3 regions of the Psychrosphaera sp. 1_MG-2023 genome follow, and region 1 is predicted to be linked to each of the others. Evidence: predicted binding sites of a transcription regulator. Region 1 holds the regulator's gene; each other region holds the start of a gene.
The links. The regulator sigma-54, encoded in region 1, starts transcription at its own class of promoters, with help from an activator protein. The targets are predictions, from matches to a motif close to GTTGGCACGNNNNTNGNNT.
Positions count from the first base shown of each region.

Region 2: the regulator sigma-54 is predicted to act here: its motif matches at 3,239-3,257, upstream of Q4575_RS03420 (flagellar hook-length control protein FliK).
Region 3: the regulator sigma-54 is predicted to act here: its motif matches at 2,081-2,099, upstream of xdp1 (exosortase-dependent surface protein XDP1).

Region 1 is NZ_JAUORW010000019.1:44,475-50,736, forward strand. Features, by position in the region: gene lptC (LPS export ABC transporter periplasmic protein LptC) at 1-167, shown strand, start outside; gene lptA (lipopolysaccharide transport periplasmic protein LptA) at 167-658, shown strand; gene lptB (LPS export ABC transporter ATP-binding protein) at 678-1,403, shown strand; gene Q4575_RS16430 (RNA polymerase factor sigma-54) at 1,447-2,937, shown strand; gene hpf (ribosome hibernation promoting factor) at 2,970-3,257, shown strand; gene ptsN (PTS IIA-like nitrogen regulatory protein PtsN) at 3,346-3,795, shown strand; gene rapZ (RNase adapter RapZ) at 3,797-4,657, shown strand; gene Q4575_RS16450 (HPr family phosphocarrier protein) at 4,660-4,932, shown strand; gene mgtE (magnesium transporter) at 5,110-6,262, shown strand, end outside.
Region 2 is NZ_JAUORW010000003.1:104,239-110,500, reverse strand. Features, by position in the region: gene fliG (flagellar motor switch protein FliG) at 1-243, shown strand, start outside; gene Q4575_RS03435 (flagellar assembly protein FliH) at 285-1,412, shown strand; gene fliI (flagellar protein export ATPase FliI) at 1,412-2,740, shown strand; gene fliJ (flagellar export protein FliJ) at 2,755-3,204, shown strand; gene Q4575_RS03420 (flagellar hook-length control protein FliK) at 3,447-5,540, shown strand; gene fliL (flagellar basal body-associated protein FliL) at 5,716-6,252, shown strand.
Region 3 is NZ_JAUORW010000002.1:8,578-14,839, forward strand. Features, by position in the region: gene uvrA (excinuclease ABC subunit UvrA) at 1-1,830, opposite strand, end outside; gene xdp1 (exosortase-dependent surface protein XDP1) at 2,158-3,006, shown strand; gene prsT (XrtA/PEP-CTERM system TPR-repeat protein PrsT) at 3,116-5,899, shown strand; gene Q4575_RS01745 (MFS transporter) at 6,101-6,262, shown strand, end outside.

The DNA.
Region 1 (6,262 bases):
ATTTTTTAGAAATTAACTTAGACTCTAACTTGGTAACAACAGACAATCCGATTACGATTACGGGTGATAAATTGACAATTGTTGGGCAAGGTTTGGTTGCAAATTTAACTGAAGGCACGGTGACACTAACTCATCATGTGGAAACGCTGATTAAAGGTAACAAGTAATGACATTCAAGCGACACGCGTATATCGCCACAATATTGGTTGCTCTATTTAGTATGGCCGTTTCGGCAAACAGCGAAGATTTGAAAATAAAATCGGACAATCAAGATCTTAATTACAACAACAATACGATGTATTTTAAAGGTAATGTTGTTGTTTCTCAGGGGCCTATATCAATTAAAGCGGATGAGCTATTTGTCGACACCCAGGACGGCACCGGTGAAAAATTAATTGCCAAAGGCAGTCCGGCTTTATTTACTCAAATCGACGAAGAAAACGGTAACTTAACCGCAAAAGCAAACGAGATTGAATACTTTGTTACAACTCAAACCCTTAAATTAAGTGGCGACGCAAAGTTTAAACAAGGTGGCTCTGAAGTACAAAGTGGCTCGATCGAATTTGACCTTGCTAAAAAGCGCGTAAAAGCGGATGGCGATGCCTCAACGGGTGGTCGAGTTACCACTACGATAAAAACAAAAAAGAAAAACGGCTAACGACGGAATTAATAACTCGATGACTAAATTAATCGCAACACATCTCGCCAAGTCGTATAACAAAAGGCAAGTTGTAAAAGACGTCAGTATTTCAGTAAATGCCGGTGAAGTCGTCGGACTACTTGGGCCAAATGGTGCCGGTAAAACGACAACTTTTTATATGATAGTTGGATTGGTTCCTAACGACAAAGGTAGCATTACACTTAATGATATTGACTTAAGTCACGAACCAATGCATGTTCGTGCTCGTCATGGAATAGGCTATTTACCACAGGAATCTTCGATATTTAGAAAACTTACTGTTTCCCAAAATATCATGGCCGTGTTACAAATGAGAAAGGACATCAATGCCAACCAAAAAGCCGATTTGTTAGATGATCTTATTGGTGAATTTCATATAGAACACATTCGCGATAGTTTAGGTATGGCATTGTCAGGTGGTGAGCGTAGGCGAGTAGAAATTGCAAGAGCGCTGGCTGCGGATCCTAAAATTATATTACTTGACGAACCATTTGCTGGGGTCGACCCTATATCAGTAATTGATATTAAAAAGATTATCCAACAACTCGTCGCAAAAGGGATCGGTGTTTTAATTACCGACCATAATGTACGTGAAACGCTTGATGTATGTGAAAAAGCCTATATCGTGAGTCATGGTGAATTAATCGCAGAAGGTACACCAGAAGAAGTCCTTGCTAGCGAAATCGTGAAAAAAGTTTACTTAGGTGACCAGTTCACTTTGTAATTTAGTGTATAACCATTAATTAGTATAATCTGATTGGAATTAGATGAGACCTTCACTTCAATTAAAAATGGGTCAGCAATTAACAATGACCCCACAATTGCAACAAGCCATAAGGTTGTTGCAGTTATCCTCATTAGAACTCCACCAAGAAATTCAAGAAGCCTTGGATAGCAATCCTCTATTGGACGCAGAAGACGAAAGTTTAAATCACGAAAAAAGCGAACAATCGATAGAAGATGTATTGGGTGAAACGGAAGGTCAAAACAAAACGACCGACGACGATACCGACTGGGCGCAGGAAGAAATAAATACCACTGAAGCACTTCAAACCGAAACCATCAGTGAAGAGATGTCTACGGACACAACATGGGATGACTACATGAGCGCCGCCCCTGCGAGCTCTGGCCCAGCATATGAAGGCGAAGACACAGTCTATCAAGGTGAAACCACTGACAATATTCAAGACCACCTCCGCTGGCAGTTAAACCTTTCTACGTTTACCGAACAAGATCTTGCAATCGCGACCGCCATTATTGACGGCGTCGACGAAAAAGGCTTTTTACGCCTCACCGCTGAGGACATCGTAGAAGCCATTGACATCGAAGATGTGGAAATAGAAGAAGTTGAAGCGGTACTTAAACGTATTCAACTATTCGACCCCGTAGGCGTCGCCTGCAGAGGGTTACAAGAATGCTTGTCGGTGCAATTGAAACAATTTTCAAATGACACGCCATGGAAATTTGAGGCCATAGACGTTATCGACAATTACATCGATTTACTGGCCAATCGTGATTACCGGACTTTACTTAGAAAAACCAAGTTAAAAGAACCCGATCTGAAAGATATTCTAGAACTCATCCAACAACTTAATCCAAATCCTGCAAGTGTCGTTATCAAAGATGAAATCGACTACGTCATTCCCGATGTAACGGTCGTTAAGAAAAAAGGTCGTTGGTTAGTAGAGCTAAATCCAAATTCCATGCCTAAACTAAAAATAAACGAACAATATGCATCGTTGTCAAAAACCTCAAAAAATACCAGTGACACGCAATTTGTACGTTCCCATTTACAAGAAGCTAAATGGTTTATCAAAAGTTTAGAAAGTCGTAACGATACGCTGCTAAAAGTATCAAACTGTATCGTGCAGCAACAGCAGGGATTTTTTGAATATGGCCCAGAAGCCATGAAACCAATGGTTTTGAACGATGTCGCAGAAATGGTCGACATGCATGAATCAACAATTTCTCGTGTGACGACTCAAAAATATATGCACACACCTAGAGGAATTTTTGAACTTAAGTACTTCTTTTCGAGTCATGTAAGTACAGAGAACGGTGGTGAATGTTCTTCCACTGCGATTAGAGCTTTAATCAGAAAGTTAGTTGCGGCGGAAAATCAGGCTAAACCTCTCAGTGATAGTAAAATTGCAGAGATCCTGGCTGACCAAGGTATTCAGGTTGCCAGACGGACTATTGCAAAATACCGGGAATCATTAAATATTCCCCCTTCAAACCAACGAAAACGACTGGTGTAAACACCTCTCTATATCAACAGAAGGAATTTTTTATGCAAATTAATTTAACTTGTCGTCATATAGATTTAACAGAGTCATTAAAAGAATACGTAGATAACAAATTTGCTAAATTAGAGCGTCACTTTGACCATATCAATAATGTCCATGTGATTTTAGACGTTGAAAAACTGAGTCAAATAGCTGAAGCAACCTTACATGTAAACGGTGGTGAATTGTTCGCCACTTCTGAACATAACGATATGTATGCCGCGATTGATAGTTTAATAGATAAGCTAGATCGACAGGTAATAAAACATAAAGAGAAATTGACCCGTCACTGATGGGTTTAAACTAAATAAACGTGACGCTAGGGACGGCGTCACAAACAACACCTTTTGGCGTAAGCAAAAGGTAGGCAGTTAACCAAACATGAATTTAAAATTATTACTTCAACCAGATTGCACCAAAGTTATTGCTGATTGTAAAAGCAAGAAAAAAATACTTGAACATATAGCTGAAATTGCGAGTGCGCAGCTGCCAAATTTATCTAGCATAGATATTTTAGAGAGCTTGATGAACAGAGAAAAGTTGGGCAGCACTGGTATAGGTAACGGAATTGCGATACCACATGGCCGAATAAAAAATTCGAGTAAAGCCGTAGCAGTTCTCTTAGTTACCCACAAAGGAGTGAATTACGATGCGATTGATAAACGACCTGTAGATATATTTTTTGCCCTGTTAGTACCAGAAGATCAATGCGACACTCATCTGGCAACATTGGCATCGATAGCAAAAACCTTTGACAACAAAGATGTTTTACGCAAAATTCGTAGAGCAGAAACAGATTTGGATTTATACAACATAATAGAAGCCGCCTAAAATGCATATTTTTATTGTTAGTGGCCGTTCAGGCTCAGGGAAGACCGTCGTACTGCGAGTGTTAGAAGACCTTGGTTATTACTGTGTAGACAACCTACCAGTAAATCTATTGCCAGCTCTATCGCACAGTCTCAGTCAAAATTATGAACAAGTTGCCGTTAGCATTGATGTTCGGAATATTCCAGAATCCGAGCAAGAGCTAGTCGAAAACCTCGATTTTTTACCTAAAAACGTTAATACAACGGTTTTGTATATTGACGCTAAAGACGAGGTTTTGATCCGTCGTTATAGCGAAACTCGTCGCTTGCACCCATTATCAAAAAAAGAGTCTGGCCTACCTGAGGCAATTCAAGAAGAACGCAAGCTCCTTGATTCTATTGCGACTCGTGCCGATTTGTTTATCGACACGTCAGATTTAAACGTTCACCAACTAACCGAAATGGTGCGCGAAAAAATTCTTGGTAAATCGGAAAAAAACCTCGTAATAACGTTTGAATCTTTCGGTTTCAAATATGGTGTACCAAACGATATCGACTTTGTATTTGATGCACGTTTTTTACCAAATCCACATTGGGAACCTGCTCTGCGGCCTTTAACCGGCCTAGATTTACCCGTAATAGAATTTTTAGAAGCCGAGCCATTGGTTAATAAATTTGTATTCCAAATTAATAACTTTATGTCGACGTGGCTGCCACATTTGGAACGAAACAACCGCAGTTATTTAACCATTGCCATTGGCTGTACTGGCGGAAAACATCGCTCGGTTTACATCGCCGAGGCACTTGCAAACTTATATCGCTCACGTGAAAATGACGTTAAAACGCGCCATCGTGAGATAAGTCGTTATTTGAAGAGTGAATAAACATGGAAATTAGTCGTACCGTTACCATAGAAAACAAACTTGGGTTGCACGCCCGTGCGGCCACCAAACTAGCGCAATTAGCTCAGGGATTTGAAGCAACGGTAACTATTCAACAAGCAGACAAAAAAGCCAATGCCGATAGTGTGATGGCATTGTTGATGTTGGCCAGTAACCAAGGTAAAGATGTGACCGTAATCGCGACGGGTAACGAAGCAAAAGTCGCTGTTGACGCTATCTGCGAGCTCATTAGCAATAAATTTGATGAAGACGAATAATTAGTATTTTGATTGTTTTAACTTAAATAAAAACAATCAGTTGCTATTAAAAAATGTCATTTTGAGTTAATATTGGCGGCGAGACCACACTTAGGTTTACGTTTCCTTTATATATTGGGCCAGCGATTGGCAATATATCCTTTATAGAAAGTAACTTCATCACACACTAAGGGTTTTATGGCAGAGCTTTTAGAGCAAGAATACAACATCCCTATCGAAGAACTTAATACTGCACTTAGCGGCGGTATGTTTGTGCACGTTAGAAACATGTTGGATTCGATGCCTACTTCAGATATCGCTCTGTTACTGCATTCCTCACCACCAAAATCTCGAACCGTAATTTGGCAATTAATCGACTCCAGTATCCAAGGTGAAGTTCTCGAAGAACTGTCTGAAGATGTGCGTAACCCTATCTTACGTAGCATGACCCCAGAAAAAGTCGCTGAAGCTGCCGGTAACTTAGACGACGACGACTTTGCCGAAGTTTTACGTGGTATGCCAGATACGATTTATCGTAAAGTATTAAAAAGTATGGACAAGCGAGACCGCAAACGCGCAGAGCGTGTGTTGTCCTACGAAGAAGATACCGCCGGTGCATTGATGAACACCGACACAATAACTGTACGTCCGGACGTAACGGTGGACGTCATTTTGCGGTATCTGAGATTAAAAGGCGCTTTACCTGAAGCCACCGATTATTTGTATGTCGTGGACAAAGACGAAAAATTTATTGGTGAAGTCTCCCTCGCGGCCTTGTTAACCAGCCAACCGGTTAGCCTAATTTCTGAAGTAATGGAAACCGATTTCGAAGTCATTCCTGCAACGATGGAAGAAACGGAAGTCGCGTCTTTGTTTGAACGGTACGACTGGATTTCAGCTCCGGTTATTGACGAAAATGGTTTATTGCTTGGACGTATAACCATCGATGACATCGTCGACGTAATCCGCGAAAATGCCGCGCACTCGATGCTAAGCATGGCGGGTCTCGACGACGAGGCGGATACCTTTGCGCCAATCGTAAAAAGTACCCAACGACGTTCTTTGTGGTTGGGCGTGAACCTGTTTACCGCGTTATTAGCCGCATTTGTCTCCAGCCTGTTTGAATCGACCCTCGACGAATTAGCGTTCCTAGCGGTTTTAAATACCATTGTCCCGAGTATGGGTGGCGTCGCGGGTAGTCAAACACTAACTCTCGTTATTCGCGGGATGGCCGTAGGTCATGTTACACAAGCTAACCAACGATGGTTAATGGGCAAAGAGCTCGCTATCGGTTTCTATAATGGTCTAATTTGGGCTGTGTTGATTGCTGGTGTAGTTGCACTTTGGAAAC
Region 2 (6,262 bases), on a different contig from region 1:
GAAGTACAACAAGACTCCTTGATGAAAGCAATTAAAGGCGCCGATGATGGATTAAAAGATAAGATCCTGAAAAACATGTCTAAACGTGCTGCCGATATGATGGCTGACGATTTAGAGGCGATGCCACCTATTCGAGTATCAGAAGTTGAAACGGCGCAAAAAGAAATTTTGGCAATTGCCCGACGATTGGCTGACGCCGGTGAAATTATGTTAGGCGGTGGCGGTGGAGATGACTTCCTATAGTCATCTCATACAACGCACGTACAGCATTATTGAGGTATTAAATGTCTGATAAATTATCTAACAATCCCGTCACGCCTAGTGATGACATGTTGGAACTTCTTAAAGATTGGGTTGCACCTGACGTTACCGCGATTAAACGTGAGGAATTGAAAGGCAAGACTAATTTTATGGGCGTTCCTATCAACGAAATGTATTCTCGCCTTAAAAAACAAGAAGAAGAAATCGTTGAGGAATTGCCACAGCTTACGGCCGAAGAAATCGAAAAAATTCGCCAAGATGCATATGATGAAGGAATAGAGCAGGGTAAAAAAGACGGTTTTGAAGCTGGATTTGAAGAAGGTAAAACCAAAGGCCATGAAGAAGGTATGGTTATTGGTATCGAAGAAGGCAATGTGCAAGGTCTAGCTGAAGGTCAGCAAAAAATAGAAGAATTAGCGATGCAATGGCAGCAGCTAATTGACCAATTGTATGAGCCCATTAAACGGGTAGATAAAGCCGTTGAGTTGCAACTTTTAGAACTCGCGGTAGCACTCGCAGAAGGGGTTATTCGCACTGAAACTAAGATGAATCAAGATGTTTTACTCAACATTCTGCATGAGTCCGTCGCGTCTTTGCCTTTTAACACCGAATTTGCTGAACTGCACCTTCATCCAAGTGACATCGAAACTATAAAAAGCATCTATGACGAAGATACGTTAATTGAACGTAAGTGGATCTTAAAAGAAGAACCAGCTTATACCCAAGGTGACTTAGTCGTCGGCACCCCTAATTCGCTTATCGACCGCACCGTAAAACAAAGAATGAAACAAACCATTGGTGACTTTGTTCAAGCTGCTGCTCTTGAAAAAGAGCATGCAAATTCACCGATCCCATTAGCTGGTGATTTAGCCCCTGGGATAAATATGTCAGAGTCGACAGACCAAAATTCAGACGCTGGTTCTGAAGCTGCAAGTGACCAAAATCAAGTTGAAGAAACGTCAGACGCTAATGCAGTTGATGAGCAGCCTGGATCACCGATGCAGAAAAAAAACAAGAATAAAAATAATAAAAAGCAGAAACAGAATAAACAAAAAACAAACAATCAAACAGGCGCAATTGAGCCTTCAAATTCCGAAAATACCGACGTAAATGCGGTGGATGACGTTGATAACGATACGGAGTCAAACTAGTGACAACCGAATTATTAGAGCGAATCGCCAAGTATAAAAATCAAGTGGTTGATGCCAAACCTGAAGTTTCTGGTCGTTTGACCAAAGTGGCAGGGTTAACGCTTGAAGCCGTCGGGTGTTCTGCGCCTTTAGGTGGGCAGTGCCGTGTGCAAACCGCAAATGGTGATGTCGACGCGGAAGTTGTTGGATTTGAGAATGATAAAATTTATTTAATGCCGCTCGATAAAGTTCAAGGCGTATTGCCCGGTGGTCGAGTTACAGTTTCTCACGCCTCTAACAAGTTGCCGTTATCCCTAAGTTTATTAGGACGAGTAATTGACCCAAGCGGTCAACCGCTGGATGATCTTGGCGCAATTGATACCGACTCAGATGCCAATCAAAGCACAAAACCAATCAACCCATTATCAAGACGCCCTGTTAAAACAGCGATTGATGTGGGAGTTAAAGCCATAAATGGGGTCATTACTGTTGGCCAGGGACAAAGAATGGGGTTGTTTGCCGGTTCTGGTGTCGGTAAGTCCGTTTTACTCGGTATGATGACCAAAGGCACAACAGCCGATGTCATCGTTGTTGGCTTAATTGGTGAGCGTGGACGAGAAGTAAAAGAGTTCATCGACGAAATATTGGGAGATGAAGGGCGCAAACGCGCTGTGGTTGTCGCAGCACCAGCAGACATGTCACCTATTCGTCGTCTTAAAGGGTGTGAAACGGCCACTCAAATTGCTGAATATTTTCGTGACAAAGGACTAAACGTATTATTGCTCATCGATTCCATAACCCGTTATGCTCAAGCGCAACGCGAAATTGCTTTAGCGATAGGCGAACCTCCGGCAACCAAAGGTTACCCCGCTTCGGTTTTCGCCAAACTGCCAGCATTAGTTGAACGAGCTGGTAATGGTGGCGAAGGCCAAGGGTCGATTACTGCATTTTATACCGTTTTGTCAGAAGGGGATGATTTACAAGATCCAATAGCCGACGCAAGTCGCGCTATATTAGATGGACATATCGTATTATCACGAGATTTAGCTGACTCAGGGCATTATCCGGCCATTGATGTTGGCCGTTCAATTAGTCGTGTTATGCCTCAGGTGACCAGTCCTGAACATTTACACATGGCGCTTATGTTTAAAAAATTACTTTCAGCTTATGAACAAAATAAAGATCTTATTTCAATCGGCGCGTATGCGGCGGGAAGTAACCCTATTGTTGATAAAGCGATCCTATTAAAACCTGTAATTGACGCCTATTTGCAACAGCGAATGGATGACGTTGTCCCTTACGACCAAGCCTTAATGCAGTTACAAGCGCTTGTTCAGCAGATTAAATAACGCGGGGACTTGTTATGGCCGATGATTTTAGACAACTAGAAACCCTCTTCAAAATTGAAAAAGATAAAGAACAAGGCTATGCCACAGATCTCAATTCTGCCCAGTCGTTTTACCAATTAAACATTCAAAAACTGAAAGAAGTTGAGGGTTACAAATTGGACTATTTACGTCAGTTGCAACAAAGAGGCAATGCCGGATTACAGGGTGGCAACTATATGCACTTTCAGCGTTTTATTGTTCAACTAGACGAAGGCATTGTTGCCCAGTGCCATGCTGTGGATGTTGCCAAACAAGTTGTTCAACAACGTCGCGCTATTTGGTTAGAACAAAGGTCAAAAACCCAGGCCGTTGAAACGGTTTTAGCCAATAAAAGAGCGAAAAAGCAACTGGTTATGGACAAATTAGAACAGGCAGATAATGACGAGTTTGCACTTCAAAAGTTTGTTCGACAACAACATGTTTAACCCTATTTAGTTCAAAACGACGATTAAAAATCGAATTGGAACGGATATTGAATAAACAGGTTATAGAAAGGTTTATATCTCAATGTTTCGCGCCTTAAAAGTCGCCTTATCGTAATCATTTGAGAGTTGGCACAATTTCGGTTCTCACTCGTTTCAGCCAAAAGCAAAAACAACGGAACCGTAATTTAATGCAGCAAGTAATCAAGACAACATATATTCGTTGTCGTAGTGGAGTATAAATTTTGCAAAATAACCTACAACTCACGCAATCGAAAACTATAGACGACAAAGCGCTGTGGGCAATTGCGGATCGCACAGAAAAACAAGTGCAGGCTGCGGATTCTAAATTTGAACGTATGTTAGATGAAAACAAGCAACGTCAGTCTCAAACTGACGATTTGCGTTCAAAAGCATTAGCAAAAGAAAATGACATCAGGCTGCAACGTCAACAAGACCAAAATTTGCAAAGTAAAAATGAAAATAAACGCGTAGAAACATCTCAAAGTGCAGAACATGCACAGATCAGCCGTAGTGATAAATCGACAACAGCCCAACCTTTTGACACAAACAAAGGCGATAAAGCTGAAAAAAGTATAGAGCAACCGTTATCCGATTCAGAACAAGAGGCGTATTTACAAAGTCAAAAATTAGAAACAGAAAAAAATTATCAATCGGTTGCTTCAGAAATAGAGGCTTTTTCAACTAGCACAGACGAGCAACAGTCAGTAAAAATAAGTACGACTCATCTTACCGCAGAGCAAGCAAAAGTTTTGTTCCAGCAAGTGACGAATGGAAGTAGTGAGATAGCCGTACAACAAGAATTGAGCGAAGCAAAAACCACTGCTGAGCTGACCAAAAGCGCAAATGAACTTGCTAAGAGCGTCGCAACAGTTAGTGCGGCAGGTGAGAATTCGGCCGGTTTAAATACTAAACTCGAACCGCAAATAAGCGTAGTAAAGGATCTAAAAGCTGATGCGCAGAAGCTAGAGCAGTCACTTAAAGAGATATCCACAAATGACAAAGCAAGCTGGCTCGACGGTATAATGCAACTAGCAAATCAAAATGCCAATAAATCCAGTGATGAAAAAGCAATTTCAAAAGTAGATGCCGCTGATGCCGATAATGAATTAACCACAGCGGGACAAAATGAACTCGACGAATTTGCTAAGCTCATCGCATCATTCAAAAGTGCCGAGACAAGCGAAAACGCCCTAGTTACGGCTGAGTCGGATGCAGCTATCGAAGCTGATCAAACGAAAATCGATGCTGCAGTTCAAGATGCCGCAGGTCTAAATGAACAACTGAAAACGCTACAACTGAGTGAAGCAGAAATTGATACCAATGACATTAAGTCGACTTCAAATGAATTGCAGGTAACAGCCGGACAATCTGTAGGAGCAGACGCTTCTGCCACGGCAAGTGAAAACGAGCAACAGGTTAAGGTTCAAGGGCAGGCGTTAAATGCAGTTACCTCGGCAATTGAAGCTGAGCTTAACAAAAATAATGTTGCAGCAGGTGAAACAACAAAGCCTGTTAGTGTAACGAATAGCAACACAACAGCGGCGGCCTTGGCAAATGTTATTAATAAAAACAATATGGATGAAAATGCAGCTGGTAAGAACAACAATGTTAGCCAAAGCGTTGATGGATCAAAATTAACATCTGAATCACAAATCCACGATGAACTGTTAGCTAAACTAGCAGGGGAAGAAAAACTCGCTTCTCGAGACATCACTAGCCCAGTGGCAACGGTCTTGAATGCAGGTACAGCATTAGGTAGCACCGAAGCCGGTAGCCTATTGGCAGACAGTATAGCCCGCGTTGAGCTAGGGGCCGTTCAGCTAGAAAAAACAATGATGGCGGCTAAGCTCGATATACAAACTCAAATTAAGCATGACGTTATCATTAAAGAAAATGTTCTCTTTAATAAACAAGAATTAGCAGCCAATGTGCAGCAACAAGTCGGCATGATGATGGCGCGAAACATGAAGTCTATTGATATTCGTCTAGACCCGCCTGAGTTAGGGTCAATTCGAATTAAAATGCAGTTAAATGGTGATCAAGCTGCTGTCAGTTTTATGGTGTCGAGTCAACAGGCCAAAGATGCATTAGAAAACGCGATGCCTAAGTTAAAAGAGATGTTAGAGCAACAGGGCATGGAATTGGCTGATTCCGACGTTCAACATGAGCAAAGTGGTCAAGGTGGAACAGAGGCTGGAGCTGAAACGCATCATGCTGGTACAAAAGGCGAGGACAGCACCGACGAACATTTAGGTGATGCAACTGAAGTGGTCGTTGATATTCCGTCTCCTTATAAAGTTGATTATTATGCATAGCAATTTTGGACGGTTAAAAAGTAAAGCGGTTTAAAAATATTGGCGTAAACACATTAATTATTGTGCTTTTTGTTCAACAGATAAGCGAATTGCAGATTAAAGACTTAAATCGTTGCGTTAACTGACTGTGCGCAATAACATGGCTACCATACCGTGTAATTTGGGATACATAATAATGGCTGAAGAAGAAAGTGATTTAACGTTAGAGGAAGAACAGGGCAAAGGTGGCAATAAGATGATGTTAATCATTATTATTGTAGCTGTTGTTTTAATTGGCGCTGGCGCAGCATTCTTTTTGTTATCTGGTGATGACGAAGCACCTGTTGCCGAAGGCGAACAGACAACGGAAGAAAGTGTTGCTGACGCCGAACCTTCTCAACCAGCTGAAATGGGTAACGCCAAATATGTGACGATGCCGCGACCATTTACGTTTAACGTACCTGGTACAACTCGCGATAGACTCGTTCAAATTCGTGTACAATTAATGGTGCGCGGCGACAACAATCAAGAGTTAGCGCAGAAACATATACCTTTGATTGAAGGCACGTTGTTAAAGGCTTTCAGCACTGCTACAGCCGATGATTTGGCCACCACTGCAGGTAAAGATGCATTGAAGTTAAAAGCAGCCAAAGACGTGCAAAAAGCAGTAATTGATATAACTGGCTCGAAAATTGTAGAGGAAGTATTGTTTACTGGTTTTGTAATGCAATAACCGGCAGGTA
Region 3 (6,262 bases), on a different contig from region 1:
CTTTTTGCGGTCGATTGGCGTTCTGGTTTTAGGGACTGCGATTTCCCGAGCGCCAGAAAGGTATTCACCCGTTAATGAACCCGGTGTGTTTTCAACTTCATCAGGCGTACCCTGGGCGATGATTTCGCCACCGTGAACTCCAGCGCCTGGGCCGATGTCGATAACATGGTCAGCTGCTCGAATGGCGTCTTCATCGTGTTCTACAACAATTACTGTGTTTCCTAAGTCTCTTAAGTGCACTAAAGTTTGCAATAGACGATCGTTGTCTCGTTGATGCAAACCTATGGAAGGTTCATCAAGTACATACATGACGCCCACTAAGCCAGCACCTATTTGACTGGCGAGTCTTATTCGCTGAGCTTCACCGCCTGACAGGGTCTCTGCGCTTCTCGAAATAGATAAATAATTGAGTCCAACATTGACTAGAAACCCGAGTCGTTGGCAGATCTCTTTTAGGATTTTTTCAGCGATTTGGGCTTTTTGGCCAGTCAGTTCCATGTTTTGGAAAAACTCGCTCGCTTCACCAATCGACATATCTGAAATTGTTGGCAAGTTAACGCCAGTAACAAAGACATTTCTCGCTTCTTCACGAAGTCGGCTACCATCACATGAAGGGCAATGCTGAGTACTAATATACTTAGTAAGTTCTTCACGCACAGAATTAGATTCTGTTTCGCGATAACGCCTTTCCATATTAGTTAATATGCCTTCAAAAGGATGATTTCTAACAACTACATCGCCTCTGTCGTTCATATATTTAAATTCGATTGGCTGTTGGCCACTGCCATTTAAGATCACGTGGCGATGGTCGTCTGACAATTCTGAAAATGGTAATGACAAGTCGATTTTGTAGTGGTCAGCAAGTGACTTAAGCATTTGGAAATAGTAGAAGTTACGTTTATCCCAACCGCGTATTGCACCGCCTATTAGACTTAGTTCACTATTAATAACGACTTTTTCTTGGTCGAAAAACTGCTTAACACCAAGTCCATCACAGCTTGAACATGCCCCAGCAGGGTTATTAAACGAGAACATCCGAGGTTCTAATTCTTGCATGGAGTAGCCACATTTAGGGCAAGCAAAGTTTGCGCTAAATGTGAGCTCTTCTTTATCTTCATCCATGTAAGCGACTTGGACATTGCCACTACTGAGTTCTAAACACGTTTCTATCGACTCGGCAAGGCGTTGTTGAATATCGTCGCGGACTTTTAAACGGTCTACAACGACCTCAATGGTATGCTTTTTGTGAAGTTCTAAATCTGGAGGATCGGATAAGTCACATACTTCACCGTCGATACGCGCACGAATAAAGCCTTGAGCCGCTAAGTTTTCTAGTGTCTTAACGTGCTCACCCTTACGGTCTCTAACAATAGGAGCTAACAGCATGATTTTGCTGCCTTCAGGCAACGCTAGAATGCGGTCGACCATTTGCGAAACGGTTTGTGCTTCTAGTTTTTCGCCGTGAGTAGGACATGTTGGCGTCCCTATGCGTGCAAAGAGCAGTCTTAGGTAGTCGTAAATTTCGGTAATTGTACCTACGGTTGAGCGTGGGTTATGAGACGTTGATTTTTGTTCAATTGATATTGCTGGACTAAGGCCTTCTATATGATCAACGTCAGGCTTTTCCATTAATGACAAAAACTGACGAGCATAGGCTGATAAAGACTCAACGTAACGTCGTTGGCCCTCGGCATACAATGTATCAAAAGCTAGAGATGATTTTCCTGAACCGGATAGTCCAGTGATGACAATGAGTTTGTCGCGTGGAATCGTTAAAGAAACATCTTTTAGATTGTGGGTTCTCGCACCCCTAACTTCTATTTTATCCATATTACCGTCATAACCTCATAATTTGACCGGTCAGTATGCCATCATTTGGTGAATAATTTAATAACAATGCTCGTTTTCTTAAACTTAAATAGGAAAGACCGTCGAGCTTTTGTATAGTGACTGTAAAATAAGTAACTAGTTAATGACAATTTTAGCCATTAGGTTAAAATGGCTAAAAATTTAAGTGTCTATATTTTTTACAGTTCAAATTGGTTGACCATTAAAGTTGTTGTAAAACAATAATTTAAATGTTGGCTTGTATATTGCTTTACCAGTGTAGACGAAATTAATTTAAACTCGGTTTTAGTAGAGTTGAAGGAAGTACATATGTTAAGAACATTGGCAATTATCGCGGCGATCACAGCGTCGGCAAATGCTACAGCAACATCGACTAGTATCGATTGGGATTTGCAATCATCAAACATAACTACAGATGGTACATGGGTAGCTGGCTCTAATAGTAGCACTTGGAACGATGCAGAATCGATTGCACTTACTAGTGATGGCGTCGAAGTTGTTGTTACTGGTTGGTCCGATTCAGAAGGTGATACTAGCGCATCAAACAGTAAAGAGTATTACGACCAAATAGTGGAGCAAGGTGATCTTTATTATTGGGGTGATAGTAACGGTTGGGGTGTTGTGAACGGTGATGAAAATTCAAACTCTGTGCCTGATCATTCAATTGATAACTACAGCAGCAGTTTAATGTATTCTGACCAAGACATGGTATTGCTGTCGTTTTCAGAAGCAGTAAGTTTAGAAGGTATTAGTGTCGGTTGGTATAGCGATGGTCAAAACAACATTCTTGATGTTGGTGCAGTTGCAATTTCTTCTCAAGATGTAGCCAATATGTCAAATGGCACGTCAACTTGGGATGATATCTACAGCGAAGTTGATATGTCTACTATTTCAAAACAAGGTTCAAGTAATTATTATGCTTTGGATAGTGATGCTGGTTCTTCTACCTTTTGGTTGGTCGGACTTTACAACGAGATGGAAAATTGTGATTACGACGCATTCAAATTGATGGGTGTAACGGCAAAAACAAGTAACGGCGGCGGTGGTACACCACCAGTTGACGTACCTGAGCCTTCTTCAATTGCAATATTCGCACTTGGTTTAGCCTTTATCGTTAGACAGAAAAAATTATCATCGAAATTTAAATTAAACTTCTAAATTTAAATTTTGTTTAAAATAAAAAAAGATGGCCTTTGCCATCTTTTTTGTTTTCTTTTACAGTAAAATTAATTCTCTTTCTCTAAGTTAAGCAACAGAGGCTTCTACGATGTTTCACCGTGCCCTAATTTCTGCATCGATTTCATTTTTACTTTTATTTTCATTCGCCGCTAAAGCGGCAAATAGTTATTATGAGCAAGCTGTTCAAGCATTTTATGAAGAGAAATATGAATCCAGCTTTATCTATCTAAAAAATGCCTTAGATGCGCAACCAGACAACTTGCCTGCAAAGATATTAATGGGAAAGATTTTTTTAAGGCGTGGCTATTTCAACGAAGCAATTAAGCAATTTGAAGAATCATTAGCCTATAAAGCCGACATTAATTTAATATTATCTGATTACGCCACGGCACTAAACTTTGCCAAACGTTACAAAGAGGTTTTAGTGTTTGCCGATGGTTACAAGCTAAATGATAGCTCGGCATATGAGCTTTATATCAATAAAGCGATAGCGTACCAAAATCTAGATTTAACCGTATTGAGTCGTAAGTCCTATCAAAACGCCATTGCTTTGAATGCTAAAGACACTCGGGCATTAAATAGCTTAGCGTCTTTAGAATCTTCATTGGGGAATATTGAAGAAGCGCAAAAACTAATTTCACGTTCACTGATTATCAATCCAAACGACCATCGTACCTACCACCTTCAAGGCCAAATTAGAATGTCAAAAAACGACTATCAAGGAGCGATAGAGTCGTACAATAAAGCTTTAAATTATGTAAATAATGACCCCGTGGTTCAACGTTCAATTATCTCTGCATTTATAAAAGTGGGTAGAATTGATGACGCCGAAAAAATGATCAATGATATTTTGGCCGTAACCCCTGAAGACCCACATATTATGTTGCTTTCAAGTTGGATGATGTCAATTAGAAAACAAGATGAACAATCGGCTTCAATGTTAGAATCGTTGTCTAATACCACCTCAATGATCCCGGAAGACGAGTTTATTAATAAACCATCTCTCATTTTTGTCACTGCCTTGTCTTCATATTTACAAGGTAATATAGAGCAAGCGTCAAAAGAACTTAGCAAATACTTAAATCTTGCACCTGGTGATTTACGCGCTATTTCGATGTTGACTAACGTTTATCTTAAACAAGACAAATCTCGCGAAGCAACTTATCTACTTGAGCGCCACGAATCCGCTGTGATCAGTGATTTGAAACTAGCCATACGTTTGGTCGATTTATATTTAAGTAATGGTCAAAAATTTGAAGCTGAGATGTTGTTAGAGAAACTTGAACTTGAATACCCAAATGAACTCGATGTTACGTTGCGTTTAGTCTCTATTTACAACCAATCTGGTCGTTCTGGACAGGCTAGGTTGCTGATTGAAAGAGTTAAAAATGACAAGTCTGATATTCGATTAGACATAGCTCGTGGCCTTATGTTCCTGCAAAACGGTGATATTCCTCAAGCATATGACGTTGTTGAAAAGTTATCTGAGCAATTTCCAGATAATTTTGATCTACAAAATTTTAAATCTGCGGTATTAATTAAGCAAAATAAAGCAGCCGAAGCGCAAAAAATTATTGTGAAGTTACTCGAAACTCGCCCTGATTTTTTTGAAGCTCGCTTTAACTTAGCAACAACCCACAAGATGTTGGGTCGTTTTGATGTTGCAAAAAATATTTTAGAAGAACTTCATGCAGAGCGTTCGACGCATGCAGACGTTAAATATATGTTGGCTCAAATATATGCTGAATACAAAAACTTCGACCAAGCAATACCTTTGTTGGTCACTGTTCAGGCCAAAAAAACAGGACGGTTGAGTCAAGAGTTGTTGTACGACATTTACTTTGAGCAAAAAGAATATCAATCGGCCTATAAAGTGATTAAAGAGTTATCTGCGTCATATATGTTTAACCCGCCATATTTGTTTAAACAGGTGGCTGTATTAGACAAGCTTGGCAAAAAAGACGAAGCAGCTAAACAGTTAGGCATATTATATGGATTGGCGGAAGGCAAACCTAAGATGATTTATGACGTTGCTGTGTTACAACGTCAGGTCGGCGATTTTGAAGGTGCTGGGAAGTCTATCGCTAAGCTTAAAAGTTTAATTCCTAATAACCTTAGAGTTAATATAGAGTCGATTCGACTTGAGTTAGATAAACAAGAAATACAACAAGCTCAGCTAGCAGCGGAAAAACTGTATAAAGAAGTGAAAAACGAACCTAATGTTCTTTTATTATTAGGTGATATTGCCAGCACTAGACGCGATACTCCTAAAGCGTTTGACTATTATTGGCAGGCAATAGAAATAAACCCAGAGTTTAATTTAGCATTGTTAAATTTGTATCAAATCGCCAAAGAAAATTATAAAGCGGCTGAATTTGAGACCTTGGTTAAAGCATCTATCCCCACGTACCCTAAACAAGTTTGGCGTATTAGGTTGTTAGCCGATCACTATATGAACTTGAATAAATTTCAATCGGCAAAACCGCTATACCAGAAGTTAATGGATTTAGGTCACTATAAAGATGATGCCTTTCTACTAAATAATATGGCAATGATAAATATGGATTCATCGTTGGAAACTGCCATGGAGTTTGCCCGTAAAGCGTTTGACTTAAATGATTCAAATGCATCTATTAAAGACACGTTAGGGTGGGGCTTTTATCACCAAGCACGTTATGATGCCGCACTCGAAATGTTAAGAAGTGCCCATGCTATGGATTCTAATAACGCGACTATTCGTTATCATCTAGCACAGGTACTTATAAAACTTGAACGTACCGCGGAGGCCAAACGAGAGCTAGATGCAGCTTTGTCTAACGGCGAAAAAGAAATTTGGTTTGCTCAAGCCAAGCAGATCCGAAGCCAACTCTAAGCTAAGATTTGGTTGTTGCTTGTAAATCAACACAACCTTCGGTTCTTCTGATCATGCACACTTCAACTATTCTTTTTTGTAGTTGAAGTCGTTATGTTTGATTTATCCGAAAAACTAGACCTCAAACACCTTTTTTAATATTGGTTTACCAGTATACTGTGCGGTCTGTCAAAGTTTGGAACATTCTTTTAAGTTAACAACATGCAGTCTACCCGTTTAAATAATTTAGAAAAAAGAGCTGCCGTCTCTTTAGCTCTCATATTCTCCATGAGAATGTTGGGCTTGTTCATGCTAATGCCTATATTAGCCATATATGGACAAGAACTGTCAGGTGTAACGCCTATGTGGATTGGTTTAGCCATT